4 regions of the Pantoea sp. B9002 genome follow, and region 3 is predicted to be linked to each of the others. Evidence: predicted binding sites of a transcription regulator. Region 3 holds the regulator's gene; each other region holds the start of a gene.
The links. The regulator sigma-54, encoded in region 3, starts transcription at its own class of promoters, with help from an activator protein. The targets are predictions, from matches to a motif close to GTTGGCACANNTTTCGCTNT.

Region 1 (3,144 bases), on a different contig from region 3:
ATTCTGTGCGGTTTGCTGATGCTGTTCAGCTTCGCCACGCCGGGCGTGTTTGAAGTCGGCGTGCTGTATGCCTTTATTACCTATCTTGGCCGCCTCAATGAACCGCTGATTGAACTCACTACGCAGCAGTCGATGCTGCAGCAGGCGGTGGTGTCCGGCGAGCGCATCTTCGAACTGATGGATGCGGATCAGCAAGCTTACGGCAACGATATTCAGCCGCTGGCTTCCGGCAGCATCTCGCTGCGGGATGTGAGCTTTGCCTATCGCGATAATCGCGATGTGCTCAGCAATATCAATCTTGAAGTTCCGGCGCGTCATTTTGTTGCGCTGGTGGGACATACCGGCAGCGGGAAAAGCACGCTGGCGAATCTGCTGATGGGCTATTACCCGGTGACGCGCGGCAGCATCGAACTGGATGGTCGCCCGCTGCCGCAACTGTCGCATGCCGCTTTACGTCAAAGCGTTGCGATGGTGCAACAGGATCCGGTGGTGCTGGCGGATTCGCTGCTGGCCAACGTGCGTTTGGGGCGCGATATCCCGGAAGATCAGGTGTGGCAGGCGCTGGAGACGGTGCAGCTGGCACCGCTGGCGCGCAGCATGGCGGACGGCATCCATACGCGTTTAGGCGAGCAGGGCAATAATCTGTCGGTTGGGCAGAAACAGCTGCTGGCGCTGGCGCGCGTGTTGGTGTCTTTACCGCAAATCCTGATCCTCGACGAAGCCACGGCGAATATCGATTCCGGCACGGAACAGGCGATTCAGCATGCGTTACGTGCATTACGCCAGCACAGCACGCTGGTGGTGATCGCGCATCGCCTTTCCACCATTACCGAGGCCGATCAGATTTTAGTGCTGCATCGCGGTCAGGTGGTGGAGCGCGGTACGCATGCTGAACTGTTGGCCGAGCAGGGCCGTTACTGGCAGATGTATCAGCTGCAGCAGGCCGGCGATGAACTCGCGGCGAGCATCCCCGTACAAGCTGAAGGGTGAATTGCACCTTTTTTGCACAGTTTTATCGGAATGTTCTGTATTGATGCACTTCTTTGAGGCTTAAAGCACCAAAGAAGTGCAATATTGCAACACCTTTCCTCTTCCTCCTCCGCAATCTGCGCTGTGCTTCACATAACGAAGCGTGATGCAGCGCGCCTATGCTACTGACATTCCCCTTTTTTTATTTATGGCACAGCCTTTGCTTATATCCCTACGTGTCCGCGAAGACTCACTCAATTTCTTATCCGGAGGGGAACGTATGAAGCTGGTTACCGTGGTAATCAAACCATTTAAGCTGGAGGACGTGCGTGAAGCCTTATCCTCTATTGGCATTCAGGGACTGACAGTTACCGAGGTTAAAGGTTTCGGTCGCCAGAAAGGTCACGCAGAGCTTTATCGCGGTGCCGAGTACAGCGTTAACTTCCTGCCAAAAGTAAAAATTGATATCGCTATTGCGGACGACCAGCTTGATGAAGTGGTCGATGTCATCAGCAAAGCCGCGTATACCGGCAAAATTGGCGACGGCAAGATTTTCGTCGCAGAACTGCAGCGCGTCATTCGTATTCGTACCGGCGAGACCGACGAAGCAGCACTGTAACTGGGGCTCTGAATTGTGATGGGATGGAAAGAAATGAATAAACTGATAACGAAGTTGGGCCTCACCAGCCTTGCGCTGTTACCTTCTCTGGCGATGGCGGCAGCCCCTGCAGTAGCGGATAAAGCCGATAACGCCTTTATGATGATCTGTACCGCCTTGGTACTTTTTATGTCGATTCCCGGCATTGCGCTGTTCTACGGCGGTTTGATTCGCGGCAAGAACGTGCTGTCGATGCTGACGCAGGTTGCGGTGACCTTCTCACTGGTTTGTGTGCTGTGGGTGATTTACGGCTACTCGCTGGCGTTCAGTGAAGGCAACTCCTTCTTCGGTAGCTTCCAGTGGGCGATGCTGAAAAATATTGAGCTGAAAGCGCTGATGGGCAGCTTCTATCAGTACATTCACGTTGCGTTTCAGGCTTCCTTCGCCTGTATCACCGTCGGCCTGATTGTCGGTGCGCTGGCTGAACGTATTCGCTTCTCTGCGGTTCTGATTTTTGTGGTGGTATGGCTGACGCTGGCTTATCTGCCAATCGCACACATGGTGTGGGCGGGTGGCTTGCTGGCGCAAGACGGCGCGCTCGACTTCGCGGGCGGCACCGTGGTTCACATCAACGCCGCGGTTGCTGGCCTGGTGGGTGCTTACCTGGTGGGCAAACGTGCAGGTTTCGGCAAAGAAGCCTTCAAACCACACAACCTGCCGATGGTGTTCCTCGGTACCGCGATTCTGTATGTGGGCTGGTTCGGCTTCAACGCCGGTTCTGCTTCCTCAGCTAACGAAATCGCTGCGCTGGCGTTCCTGAATACCGTGGTGGCTACAGCGGGTGCGGTACTTTCGTGGGTGTTTGGCGAGTGGGCGGTACGCGGTAAACCTTCTCTGCTCGGTGCTTGCTCTGGCTTCATCGCTGGTCTGGTGGCGATTACCCCAGCTTGTGGTTATGTCGGTGTCGGCGGCGCGCTGATTATCGGTCTGGCGGGTGGTTTAGCCGGTCTGTGGGGCGTAACAACCCTGAAGAAATGGCTGCGCGTTGATGACCCATGTGATGTGTTCGGTGTGCACGGCGTGTGTGGCATCCTCGGTTGTATCCTGACCGGCGTGTTCGCATCCTCTTCACTGGGCGGCGTAGGCTACGCAGAAGGCGTGACCATGGGCCATCAGGTTTGGATTCAGCTGTTCAGCGTGGGTGTGACCATCGTCTGGACTGCAGTTGTAGCTTTCATCGGCTTCAAACTGGCGGATATGATTGTTGGCCTGCGTGTTCCGGAAGATCAGGAACGTGAAGGTCTGGATGTGAACAGCCACGGCGAGAACGCTTACAACCAGTAACAGCCGGGCTAAAGAAGAGCAGTGCGCTAAAATTATAAAAAAACAGAGGGGCGATAATATCGCCCCTTTTTTTATGCGTCGCGTTGACGCATCACGCCTTCCTGCACCGTGGTCGCCACCAGTCGGCCATCCTGCGTATAAAACTCGCCACGCACAAAACCGCGCGCGCCGGAGGCCGAGGTGCTCACTACGCTGTACAGCAGCCATTCAGACAAGTCGAACGGGCGATGGAA
Region 2 (3,144 bases), on a different contig from region 3:
TACGCACACGGTCAACTTCTGGCTTACGCAGTTCGATGTACGCATCGATAGCGTCATCAGTGAACACGCCGCCACGGGTCAGGAACTCGCGGTCTTCGTTCAGTGCGTTCAGTGCTTCTTCCAGAGAACCTGCAACTTTTGGAATCTCAGCTTCTTCTTCCGGTGGCAGGTCATACAGGTTTTTGTCCATCGCATCGCCAGGGTGGATCTTGTTGATAACACCATCAAGACCGGCCATTAGCAGCGCGGTGAATGCCAGGTATGGGTTAGCCGCTGGATCCGGGAAGCGTGCTTCGATACGACGTGCTTTCGGGCTGGCAACCACTGGGATACGGATAGAAGCAGAACGGTTACGGGCAGAGTAAGCCAGCATAACGGGTGCTTCGTAGCCTGGGACCAGACGCTTGTAAGAGTTGGTGGTTGGGTTCGCCAGGGCGTTGATCGCTTTAGCGTGCTTGATGATACCGCCGATGTAGAACAGAGCAGTTTCAGACAGGCCGCCGTACTTGTCGCCAGAGAACAGGTTCACGCCGCCTTTTGACAGGGACATGTGGCAGTGCATACCAGAACCGTTATCGCCGAACATTGGCTTAGGCATAAAGGTTGCCGTTTTGCCGTACGCGTGAGCAACGTTGTGCACCACGTATTTGTAGATCTGAATTTCGTCAGCTTTTTTGGTCATGGTGTTGAAGCGGGTTGCCACTTCGTTCTGACCAGCAGTGGCTACTTCGTGGTGATGTGCTTCAACCACCAGACCCATCTGCTCCATGGTCAGACACATGGCAGAACGAATGTCCTGTCCTGAGTCAACCGGTGGCACTGGGAAGTAACCGCCTTTCAGACCTGGACGGTGACCTTTGTTACCGCCTTCGTACTCTTTACCGGTGTTCCATGCTGCTTCGATATCGTCGATAGCAACGTGTGAACCTGAAGTAGAAGAACCGAAACGGATGTCATCGAACAGGAAGAACTCTGGCTCTGGTCCAAACAGCACGGTATCCGCGATGCCTGAAGAACGCAGGAACTCTTCTGCACGCTTAGCAATGGAGCGTGGGTCACGGTCGTAGCCCTGCAGTGTGCCTGGCTCAAGGATGTCGCAACGGATGATCAGGGTCGAGTCTTCGAAGAACGGATCCATGACTGCAGTGGTTGCATCCGGCATCAGCACCATGTCTGATTCGTTAATGCCTTTCCAGCCACCGATGGAGGAGCCATCGAACATTTTGCCTTCTTCAAAGAAGTCAGCGTTAACCTGGTGAGCAGGGATAGTAACGTGCTGTTCTTTACCTTTAGTGTCGGTAAAACGCAGGTCAACAAACTTAACTTCATGCTCGTTCATCATCGAGAGAACGTGTTCAGCGGACATACTCAACTCTCCTGGAAATGGTCATTATCGTCATGGTGAGAGAACTTCGTTGCCGGGAATGTGTCACGACTGCTGACCATTCCTAACCAAAGATCTCGGCAAGCTCTTTCAACCGTTTTATAACTGTCGTTTTCGCTTAAAATATATAAAGCGAATTCTGTGCCAACTTTATGACAATGGCGAAAATGGCGCTACAATGCGCCCTTTCGTGAGTCGAAGGCTGCACCAGGATGGATTGCATGCATCATATTGGTGCGTAGCAGGTGAAGTTAAGCACCAATATGGTGCAATTTGCCACCGCAGTGCAGATTAATGCACCGTAAATGGTGCTAAAAACCAGCGCTACGAGAAACTTTCGGCGAAATCTGTGATCATGTTCAGTCTTCCGCTTAATCCGTGTACAATACCGCGTTATTTCTATAATGCCTGAGGCAAAGCTGTGATCGAAAATTTGCGTAACATCGCCATCATCGCGCACGTTGACCATGGTAAGACCACCCTGGTTGACAAGCTGCTACAACAGTCCGGTACTTTTGATGCTCGTACCGAAGCGACTGAGCGCGTAATGGACTCCAACGATTTGGAGAAAGAGCGTGGGATTACCATCCTCGCAAAAAACACCGCTATCAAATGGAACGACTACCGTATCAACATCGTTGATACCCCAGGACACGCCGACTTCGGTGGTGAAGTGGAACGTGTAATGTCCATGGTTGATTCGGTGCTGCTGGTTGTAGATGCGATGGATGGCCCTATGCCGCAAACCCGCTTCGTAACCAAGAAAGCATTTGCTCATGGTTTGAAGCCGATTGTGGTTATCAACAAAGTTGACCGTCCGGGCGCGCGTCCTGATTGGGTTGTTGATCAGGTATTTGACCTGTTCGTTAACCTGGATGCGACCGACGAGCAGCTGGACTTCCCGATCATCTTCGCTTCGGCGTTGAATGGTATCGCGGGTCTGGAACACACCGACATGGCTGACGACATGACCCCGCTGTATCAGGCGATCGTTGACCACGTTTCTCCACCTCAGGTTGAAGTTGAAGCGCCACTGCAGATGCAGATCTCGCAGCTGGACTACAACAACTATCTGGGCGTGATCGGCATCGGCCGCATCAAGCGCGGTACCGTGAAGCCGAACCAGCAAGTCACTATCATTGATAGCGAAGGCAAAACCCGTAACGGTAAAGTCGGTAAAGTGCTGGGCCACCTTGGTCTGGAGCGTATCGAAAGCACCCTGGCGGAAGCGGGCGACATCATCGCCATCACCGGTCTGGGCGAGCTGAACATCTCTGACACCATCTGCGACACGCAGAATGTGGAAGCGCTGCCAGCCCTGAGCGTCGATGAGCCAACCGTTACCATGTTCTTCAACGTGAACACCTCACCGTTCTGCGGTAAAGAAGGTAAGTTCGTGACCTCGCGCCAGATCCTGGAGCGTTTGAACAAAGAGCTGGTACACAACGTGGCACTGCGCGTTGAAGAAACCGAAGATTCGGATGCGTTCCGCGTTTCCGGTCGTGGTGAGCTGCACTTGTCGGTTCTGATCGAGAACATGCGTCGTGAAGGTTTCGAGCTGGCGGTATCCCGTCCGAAAGTCATCTTCCGCGAGTTCGAAGGCCGTAAGCAGGAGCCATTCGAAAACGTGACCCTCGACATCGAAGAAACCCATCAGGGTTCTGTGATGCAAGCGATGGGTGAGCGTAAAGGCGACCTGAAAAACATGGATCCAGATGGTAAAGGCCGTGTACGTCTCGACTACATGATCCCAAGCCGTG
Region 3 (3,144 bases):
CCGGCGACTCAGACAAACCGGTAAATATCGACTCCGTCAACCAGGCGCTGGACCTGCAGGGCAACGTCGCGACCTTTACCGGCAACGTGATTGTGACGCAGGGTTCCATCAAGATTACCGCCGATAAAGTGGTGGTCACTCGTCCGGGCGGCGATAGCAAAAAAACCATCGTTGATGCTTACGGCACGCCAGCTACCTTCTATCAGATGCAGGATAACGGCAAGCCGGTACAAGGCCACGCCAGTAAACTGCATTATGAATTGGCGAACGATTTTGTTGAGCTGACCGGTAATGCCTTCATTCAGCAGCAGGACAGCAACATCAAAGGCGACCGCATCACTTACCTGGTGAAAGAGCAGAAGATGCAGGCGTTCAGCCAGGGCGACAACAAGCGCGTGACTACCGTTCTGGTACCGTCGCAGCTGCAGGATAAAAACGGTTCGTCCGCGAGCCCTAAAAAGAGTAACTGATTGCTATGGCTACACTAATCGCTGAGAACCTGGCGAAAGCCTACAAAGGCCGCCGCGTGGTGGAAGATGTTAGCCTGCAGGTAAAATCCGGCGAGATTGTCGGCCTGCTGGGCCCAAACGGTGCCGGTAAAACCACCACCTTCTACATGGTGGTGGGCATTGTGCCGCGCGATGCGGGCCGCATCGTGATTGATGATGAAGACATCAGCATTCTGCCGCTGCATGCGCGCGCGCGTCGCGGCATCGGCTATCTGCCGCAGGAAGCCTCGATCTTCCGTCGCCTGAGCGTGTACGACAACCTGATGGCTGTGCTGCAGATTCGTGATGATTTAACCGAAGAACAGCGTCAGGACCGTGCCAACGAGCTGATGGAAGAGTTCCATATTGGCCATCTGCGCGACAGCATGGGCCAGGCGCTGTCGGGTGGTGAACGCCGTCGTGTGGAAATTGCCCGCGCGCTGGCGGCTAATCCGAAATTCATCCTGCTGGATGAGCCTTTTGCCGGTGTTGACCCGATCTCGGTTATCGACATCAAGAAAATCATCGAGCATCTGCGTGACAGTGGCCTTGGCGTGCTGATTACCGACCACAACGTGCGTGAAACCCTCGCGGTGTGTGAACGCGCTTATATCGTCAGCCAGGGACATTTAATTGCCCATGGCACGCCTGATGAAATTCTTGTAGATGAGCAGGTTAAGCGTGTTTATTTGGGCGAAGAGTTCAGACTCTGATAAGGTGTTGTAACACCCTACGTTTGCTTAGGAAATTCTTACCGAATTATGAAGCAAGGTTTGCAACTCAGGCTCAGCCAACAGCTGGCGATGACTCCACAGTTGCAGCAAGCAATTCGCTTGCTGCAACTCTCTACGCTTGAACTCCAGCAAGAACTGCAACTGGCGCTGGAAAGCAATCCGCTGCTTGAACAAACCGATCTGCACGAAGAAGTCGACGCACGTGAATTTCAGGATCAGGAAAGTGATTCTTTAGACACGCGCGAAGCGCTTGAACAGAAAGATATGCCCGAAGAGCTTCCGCTCGACGCTACCTGGGACGAAATCTACACCGCTGGCACACCGTCAGGCACCGGCACCGATTACCAGGATGACGAACTGCCCATCTATCAGGGCGAAACTACCCAATCGCTGCAGGATTACCTGATGTGGCAGGTTGAGTTAACGCCTTTCACTGATACCGATCGTGCGATTGCCACGTCAATTGTTGATGCCATTGATGAAACCGGCTATCTCACCGTCAGCTTACAAGACATTTATGACAGTATTGGCGATGAAGAGCTGGCGCTGGAAGAAGTCGAAGCCGTGCTCAAGCGCGTGCAGCGTTTCGATCCGGTCGGCGTCGGTGCGCGTGATTTGCGTGATTGCCTGTTAGTCCAGCTGTCGCAATATGCTGCCGACACGCCGATGCTGGCGGAAGCGCGCCTGATTGTTAGCGAACATCTCGATCTGCTGGCCAACCATGATTTCCGCAGCCTGATGCGCGTAACCCGTCTGAAGGAAGAGGTGCTGAAAGAGGCGATGCTGCTGATTCAGTCACTCGATCCGCGCCCAGGCCAGTCGATTAACACCAGCGAACCGGAATATGTCATTCCCGATGTGCTGGTGCGCAAAATCAGCAAGCGCTGGACGGTTGAACTCAATTCCGACAGCATGCCGCGTCTGAAGATCAATCAGCAGTATGCGGCGATGGGCGGAGCCGGCCGTAATGAAAGCGATAATCAGTTTATTCGCAGCAACTTACAGGAAGCCAAGTGGCTGATTAAGAGCCTGGAGAGCCGCAACGACACGCTGCTGAAAGTGACACGCTGTATCGTTGAACAGCAGCAGGCGTTTTTTGAGCAGGGTGAGGAGTACATGCGTCCGATGGTGCTGGCGGATATCGCTCAGGCTGTTGATATGCATGAATCCACCATTTCCCGCGTGACCACGCAAAAGTATTTACACAGCCCGCGTGGCATCTTTGAACTGAAGTATTTTTTCTCCAGTCACGTCAACACCGAAGGCGGCGGCGAAGCCTCGTCCACGGCGATTCGTGCATTGGTGAAAAAATTAATCTCGGCGGAAAACCCCGCAAAACCCTTGAGCGACAGCAAACTGACCTCCATGTTATCCGAACAGGGCATCATGGTAGCGCGACGTACGGTTGCTAAATATCGCGAGTCTTTATCGATACCGCCATCAAACCAGCGCAAGCAGTTGGTTTGACCGAACGAAGAAGGAAGACCTATGCAGCTAAACCTTACCGGACTTAATGTTGAAATTACCGAACCTCTGCGTGAATTTGTAAATACCAAATTTGCCAAACTGGAACACTATTTTGATCGTATCAATCAGGTTTATATTGTTCTGAAGGTAGAGAAGGTGACGCAGGTTGCGGATGCAACACTGCACGTCAACGGCGGGGAGCTGCACGCCACATCGGAAGCGGAAGACATGTACGCGGCCATCGACGGGTTAATCGATAAGCTTTCCCGTCAGCTGACCAAACACAAAGACAAACTGAAAAAACACTAACCTTCACGCTTGCAGAGTGCTGACTGATTCGGCACTTAGAGCATAAATGGGGCGGAACTTACCGCCCCGTTTTGTCATCTGCGCAAGCGCCAGCGGGCGAACGGCAATGAAATCAATTGCCTGAAACTCGCGGCTATGTGAACTCG
Region 4 (3,144 bases), on a different contig from region 3:
CTGGCCGGTGACTTCAGTCCAGGCGTTGATCGCAGGATTATGCTGTTCAATCGCCGCCAGCGTAGTTTGTGCGATATCGCGGGCGCTGATCTCGCCCTGGCTCAGCGCGTGCTGCAGGGCGTTAATCGATAAAGATGACAGTTTCATGGATGAAACACTCCCGCCACTTCCAGCCGATCGTCGAGCGGCAGCGCCATCAGCGGCTCGGCCATCGCGGCGATGCGGTTGAACTGCATCAGCAGCTCGGCGCGGCGCGCATCATCCAGCTCCAGCGCCAGAATCTGCTCCATTTGGGCGATATAGGTGGCCCAATCCGGTTGTGAACTCATCAATAATCTCCGTTAGAAACCGGCGGCGCTGCCGTTGCTGCGCGGATCGAACGCGCCTTCCAGCATGCCATTGTTGTGTCTGACGATCGCGCCCGCATGGCCGACCACTTCACTGAAATCGGCTAGCAGTTCAACCTCATGGCCGAGCGCGCGCAGCTGCTGCACCGTTTCCGGCGCGATGCGCGCTTCGAGCTTGAGCGAATCGGATGATTGTCCCCACGTGCGACCCAGCAGCCAGCGCGGCGCGCTCACCGCCTGTTGCAGCGGATGCCCCTGAATCACGTGACGGGTGAAAATCGCTGCCTGGGTTTGCGGCTGGCCGTCGCCGCCCATCGAACCGTACACCATGGTGCGGCCATCTTTGAGACGCGCGGCGGCGGGATTGAGGGTGTGGAACGGCTGTTTGCCCGGCTGCAGCGCCAGCAAATGGTCGGGTTGCAGGCTGAAAGCGGCACCCCGGTTTTGCCAGGTGATGCCGGTGCCGGGCAGCACCACGCCGCTGCCGAATTCGTGATAGACGCTTTGGATAAACGAAACGGCCAATCCGCTGCTGTCCATCACGCCCATCCACACGGTGTCGCCCGGTCCGCGCCCGGTGCCCCACGCAGCGGCTTGTTGATCGTCCACCTGCGCCGCCAGCGTTCTGAGATGCTCATCATCCAGCAGGCTCTGCACATCGATGTCGATGTGGCGCGGATCGGTGATGTGCTTGTCGCGCAGCGCAAAGGCTTTTTTGGTGGCTTCGACGATGCGGTGTACGGTTTGCGCTTCATCTGCGTCAGCCATATTGAGCCGATCGGTAATGCCGAGGATCGCCAGCGACACCAAACCTTGCGTCGGCGGCGTCATGTTCCAGATATCGCCTTCACTGTGCGCCAGATGCAGCGGCGTACAGCGCCGGGCTTGGTGAGTCTGCAAATCCTCCAGCGTGATTGGCATTCCCAGCGCGGTCATTTCGCGCGCCAGATGGTGCGCCAGTTCACCGCGATAAAAACTCTCGAGTCCGTGATCGCACAGCATGCTCAGCGTATTCGCCAGCGCCGGTTGGGTGAAGCGACTGCCGGCAACTGGCACGCTGCCGTCCGGTAAAAAGGTGGCGGCAAAACCGGGTTGATGCTGCAGCTCGTGCTGTTTGGCGGCGGTGGCGGCGGCTTGCGAGGCGGTGACCGGAATGCCGTCGGCGGCATAGCGAATCGCATCGTGCAGCAAGCGGGTTAATGGCAGCGGTGTAGCGCCGAGTTCCTGCGCCAGCGTCAACGCTTCCTGCCAGCCGCTGACGGTGCCCGCCACGGTTAAGGCGGCTTTGGGGCCGCGATGCGGAATATGTGTTTCGCCGTGATAGAAATCGAGATGCGCCAGTGAACCGGCTGCGCCGCTGGCGTCAATGGCGATGGGATCGCCGTTTGGCGGTACCACCAGCCAGAAGCCGTCGCCGCCCAAACCGTTCATGTGCGGGTAAACCACGGCGATGGTTGCGGCGGCGGCCACCATCGCTTCCAGTGCATTGCCGCCTTCGCGCAGTACGGCTAAGGCGCTTTCGCTGGCGAGATGATGTGGCGTAACGGCCATGCCTAACGGCGCCATGTTGCTCTGTATCATAGTGATTTTTTCTCTTGTTCTCTTTAAACACTCTGTTTAATCACCGCACATTCCGTAGCGGCGCGATTTATCGCGCAATAAATTGCGCCGCTACGGAATGTGCGAATTCGTGAATATCTGCAAATACTGCATAAATCTAAGCAAGAGCTGTTCCAGTTTTGGTCGGACATCAATCTGGATCGATTTATGCTAGCTTGTGATGAAACGAAAGTTACAGGACCGATGATGAAACAACTTGATGAACGCCTCCGTAGTCACTATCCGCAACTGTCGCCGCAGGAGCAGCGCATTGCCGACTTCGTGTTTGACCATTTTGATGACCTGATCAGCTACAACAGCGCCGAGTTGGCGCGGCTGAGCGGCGTGTCGAAGGCCACGGTCAGCCGTTTGTTCAAGCGTCTCGGTTACGAGAAATATAAGGATATGCGCGACGAGCTGCGCATCCTGCGCCAGAGCGGCATGCCGCTCACCGACAACCGCGATGCGGTGCAGGGCAACACCTTGCTGTCGCGCCACTATAAGCAGGAGATGGCCAACCTGACGCAGTGGGTCAACAGCATCGATCCACAGCAGTTTGGCGAGGTGATTAGCGCGCTGGGTGCGGCGAAACGGGTGTTTATCATCGGCATGCGTAACGCCTATCCGGTGGCGCTGCACCTGCGTCAGCAGCTGATGCAGGCGCGTCCGCAGGTGCATGTGCTGCCGCAGCCGGGCCAGACGCTGGGCGAAGAGCTGGTGGATATCACGCCCGACGATATCGTGGTGGTGATGGCGTTTCGCCGCCGTCCACGCATCATTCGTCCGCTGATGCAGCAGCTGCAGCAAAGCAACATCCCGGTGCTGGCGCTGTGTGAGCCGCAGGCGCAGGGCATTATCACCTTAGCGCGCTGGCAGCTTTGCGCGCCACTCGACAGCGTGTCCGCCTTTGATAGCTACGCCTCCGCCATGAGCCTGATTAACCTGCTGGCGAATGCGTTGCTGCATGAAATGTTGTCGCAGGGCCGTCAGCGCATCCATCAAATTGCCGATCTTTATCAGCATCTCGACGAGCTGGAACACCGTTAACGGGCGCCATTGTGGTGCATTGCACTGTTTTTGATCGTTCATTCCAACGGGCGCAATGCCCGTTTTTGCTGCCTTCAATGCGGTAAATCCCCGTTTTTTCCTCTTTCTTCTCGCGGCACTGCGGTTGGCACATTAGTTGCAGAATGATTCA

Region 1: glnK (P-II family nitrogen regulator) is a predicted target of sigma-54. The motif match lies at 1,177-1,196, and genes of this name have one in related genera.
Region 2: glnA (glutamate--ammonia ligase) is a predicted target of sigma-54. The motif match lies at 1,514-1,533, and genes of this name have one in related genera.
Region 4: HX773_RS20555 (gamma-glutamyltransferase family protein) is a predicted target of sigma-54. The motif match lies at 2,066-2,085, and genes of this name have one in related genera.

Annotation. Positions count from the first base shown of each region.
Region 1 covers NZ_JACAPA010000011.1:128,113-131,256, forward strand. Annotated here, with positions in the region: gene HX773_RS09205 (SmdB family multidrug efflux ABC transporter permease/ATP-binding protein) at 1-990, shown strand, start outside; gene glnK (P-II family nitrogen regulator) at 1,250-1,588, shown strand; gene amtB (ammonium transporter AmtB) at 1,622-2,911, shown strand; gene tesB (acyl-CoA thioesterase II) at 2,983-3,144, opposite strand, start outside.
Region 2 covers NZ_JACAPA010000019.1:25,521-28,664, reverse strand. Annotated here, with positions in the region: gene glnA (glutamate--ammonia ligase) at 1-1,366, opposite strand, end outside; gene typA (ribosome-dependent GTPase TypA) at 1,806-3,144, shown strand, end outside.
Region 3 covers NZ_JACAPA010000002.1:202,641-205,784, reverse strand. Annotated here, with positions in the region: gene lptA (lipopolysaccharide ABC transporter substrate-binding protein LptA) at 1-470, shown strand, start outside; gene lptB (LPS export ABC transporter ATP-binding protein) at 476-1,201, shown strand; gene rpoN (RNA polymerase factor sigma-54) at 1,250-2,689, shown strand; gene hpf (ribosome hibernation promoting factor) at 2,711-2,998, shown strand.
Region 4 covers NZ_JACAPA010000046.1:43,506-46,649, reverse strand. Annotated here, with positions in the region: gene HX773_RS20565 (AtzE family amidohydrolase) at 1-147, opposite strand, end outside; gene hpxX (oxalurate catabolism protein HpxX) at 144-329, opposite strand; gene HX773_RS20555 (gamma-glutamyltransferase family protein) at 342-1,928, opposite strand; gene hpxU (MurR/RpiR family transcriptional regulator HpxU) at 2,154-2,993, shown strand.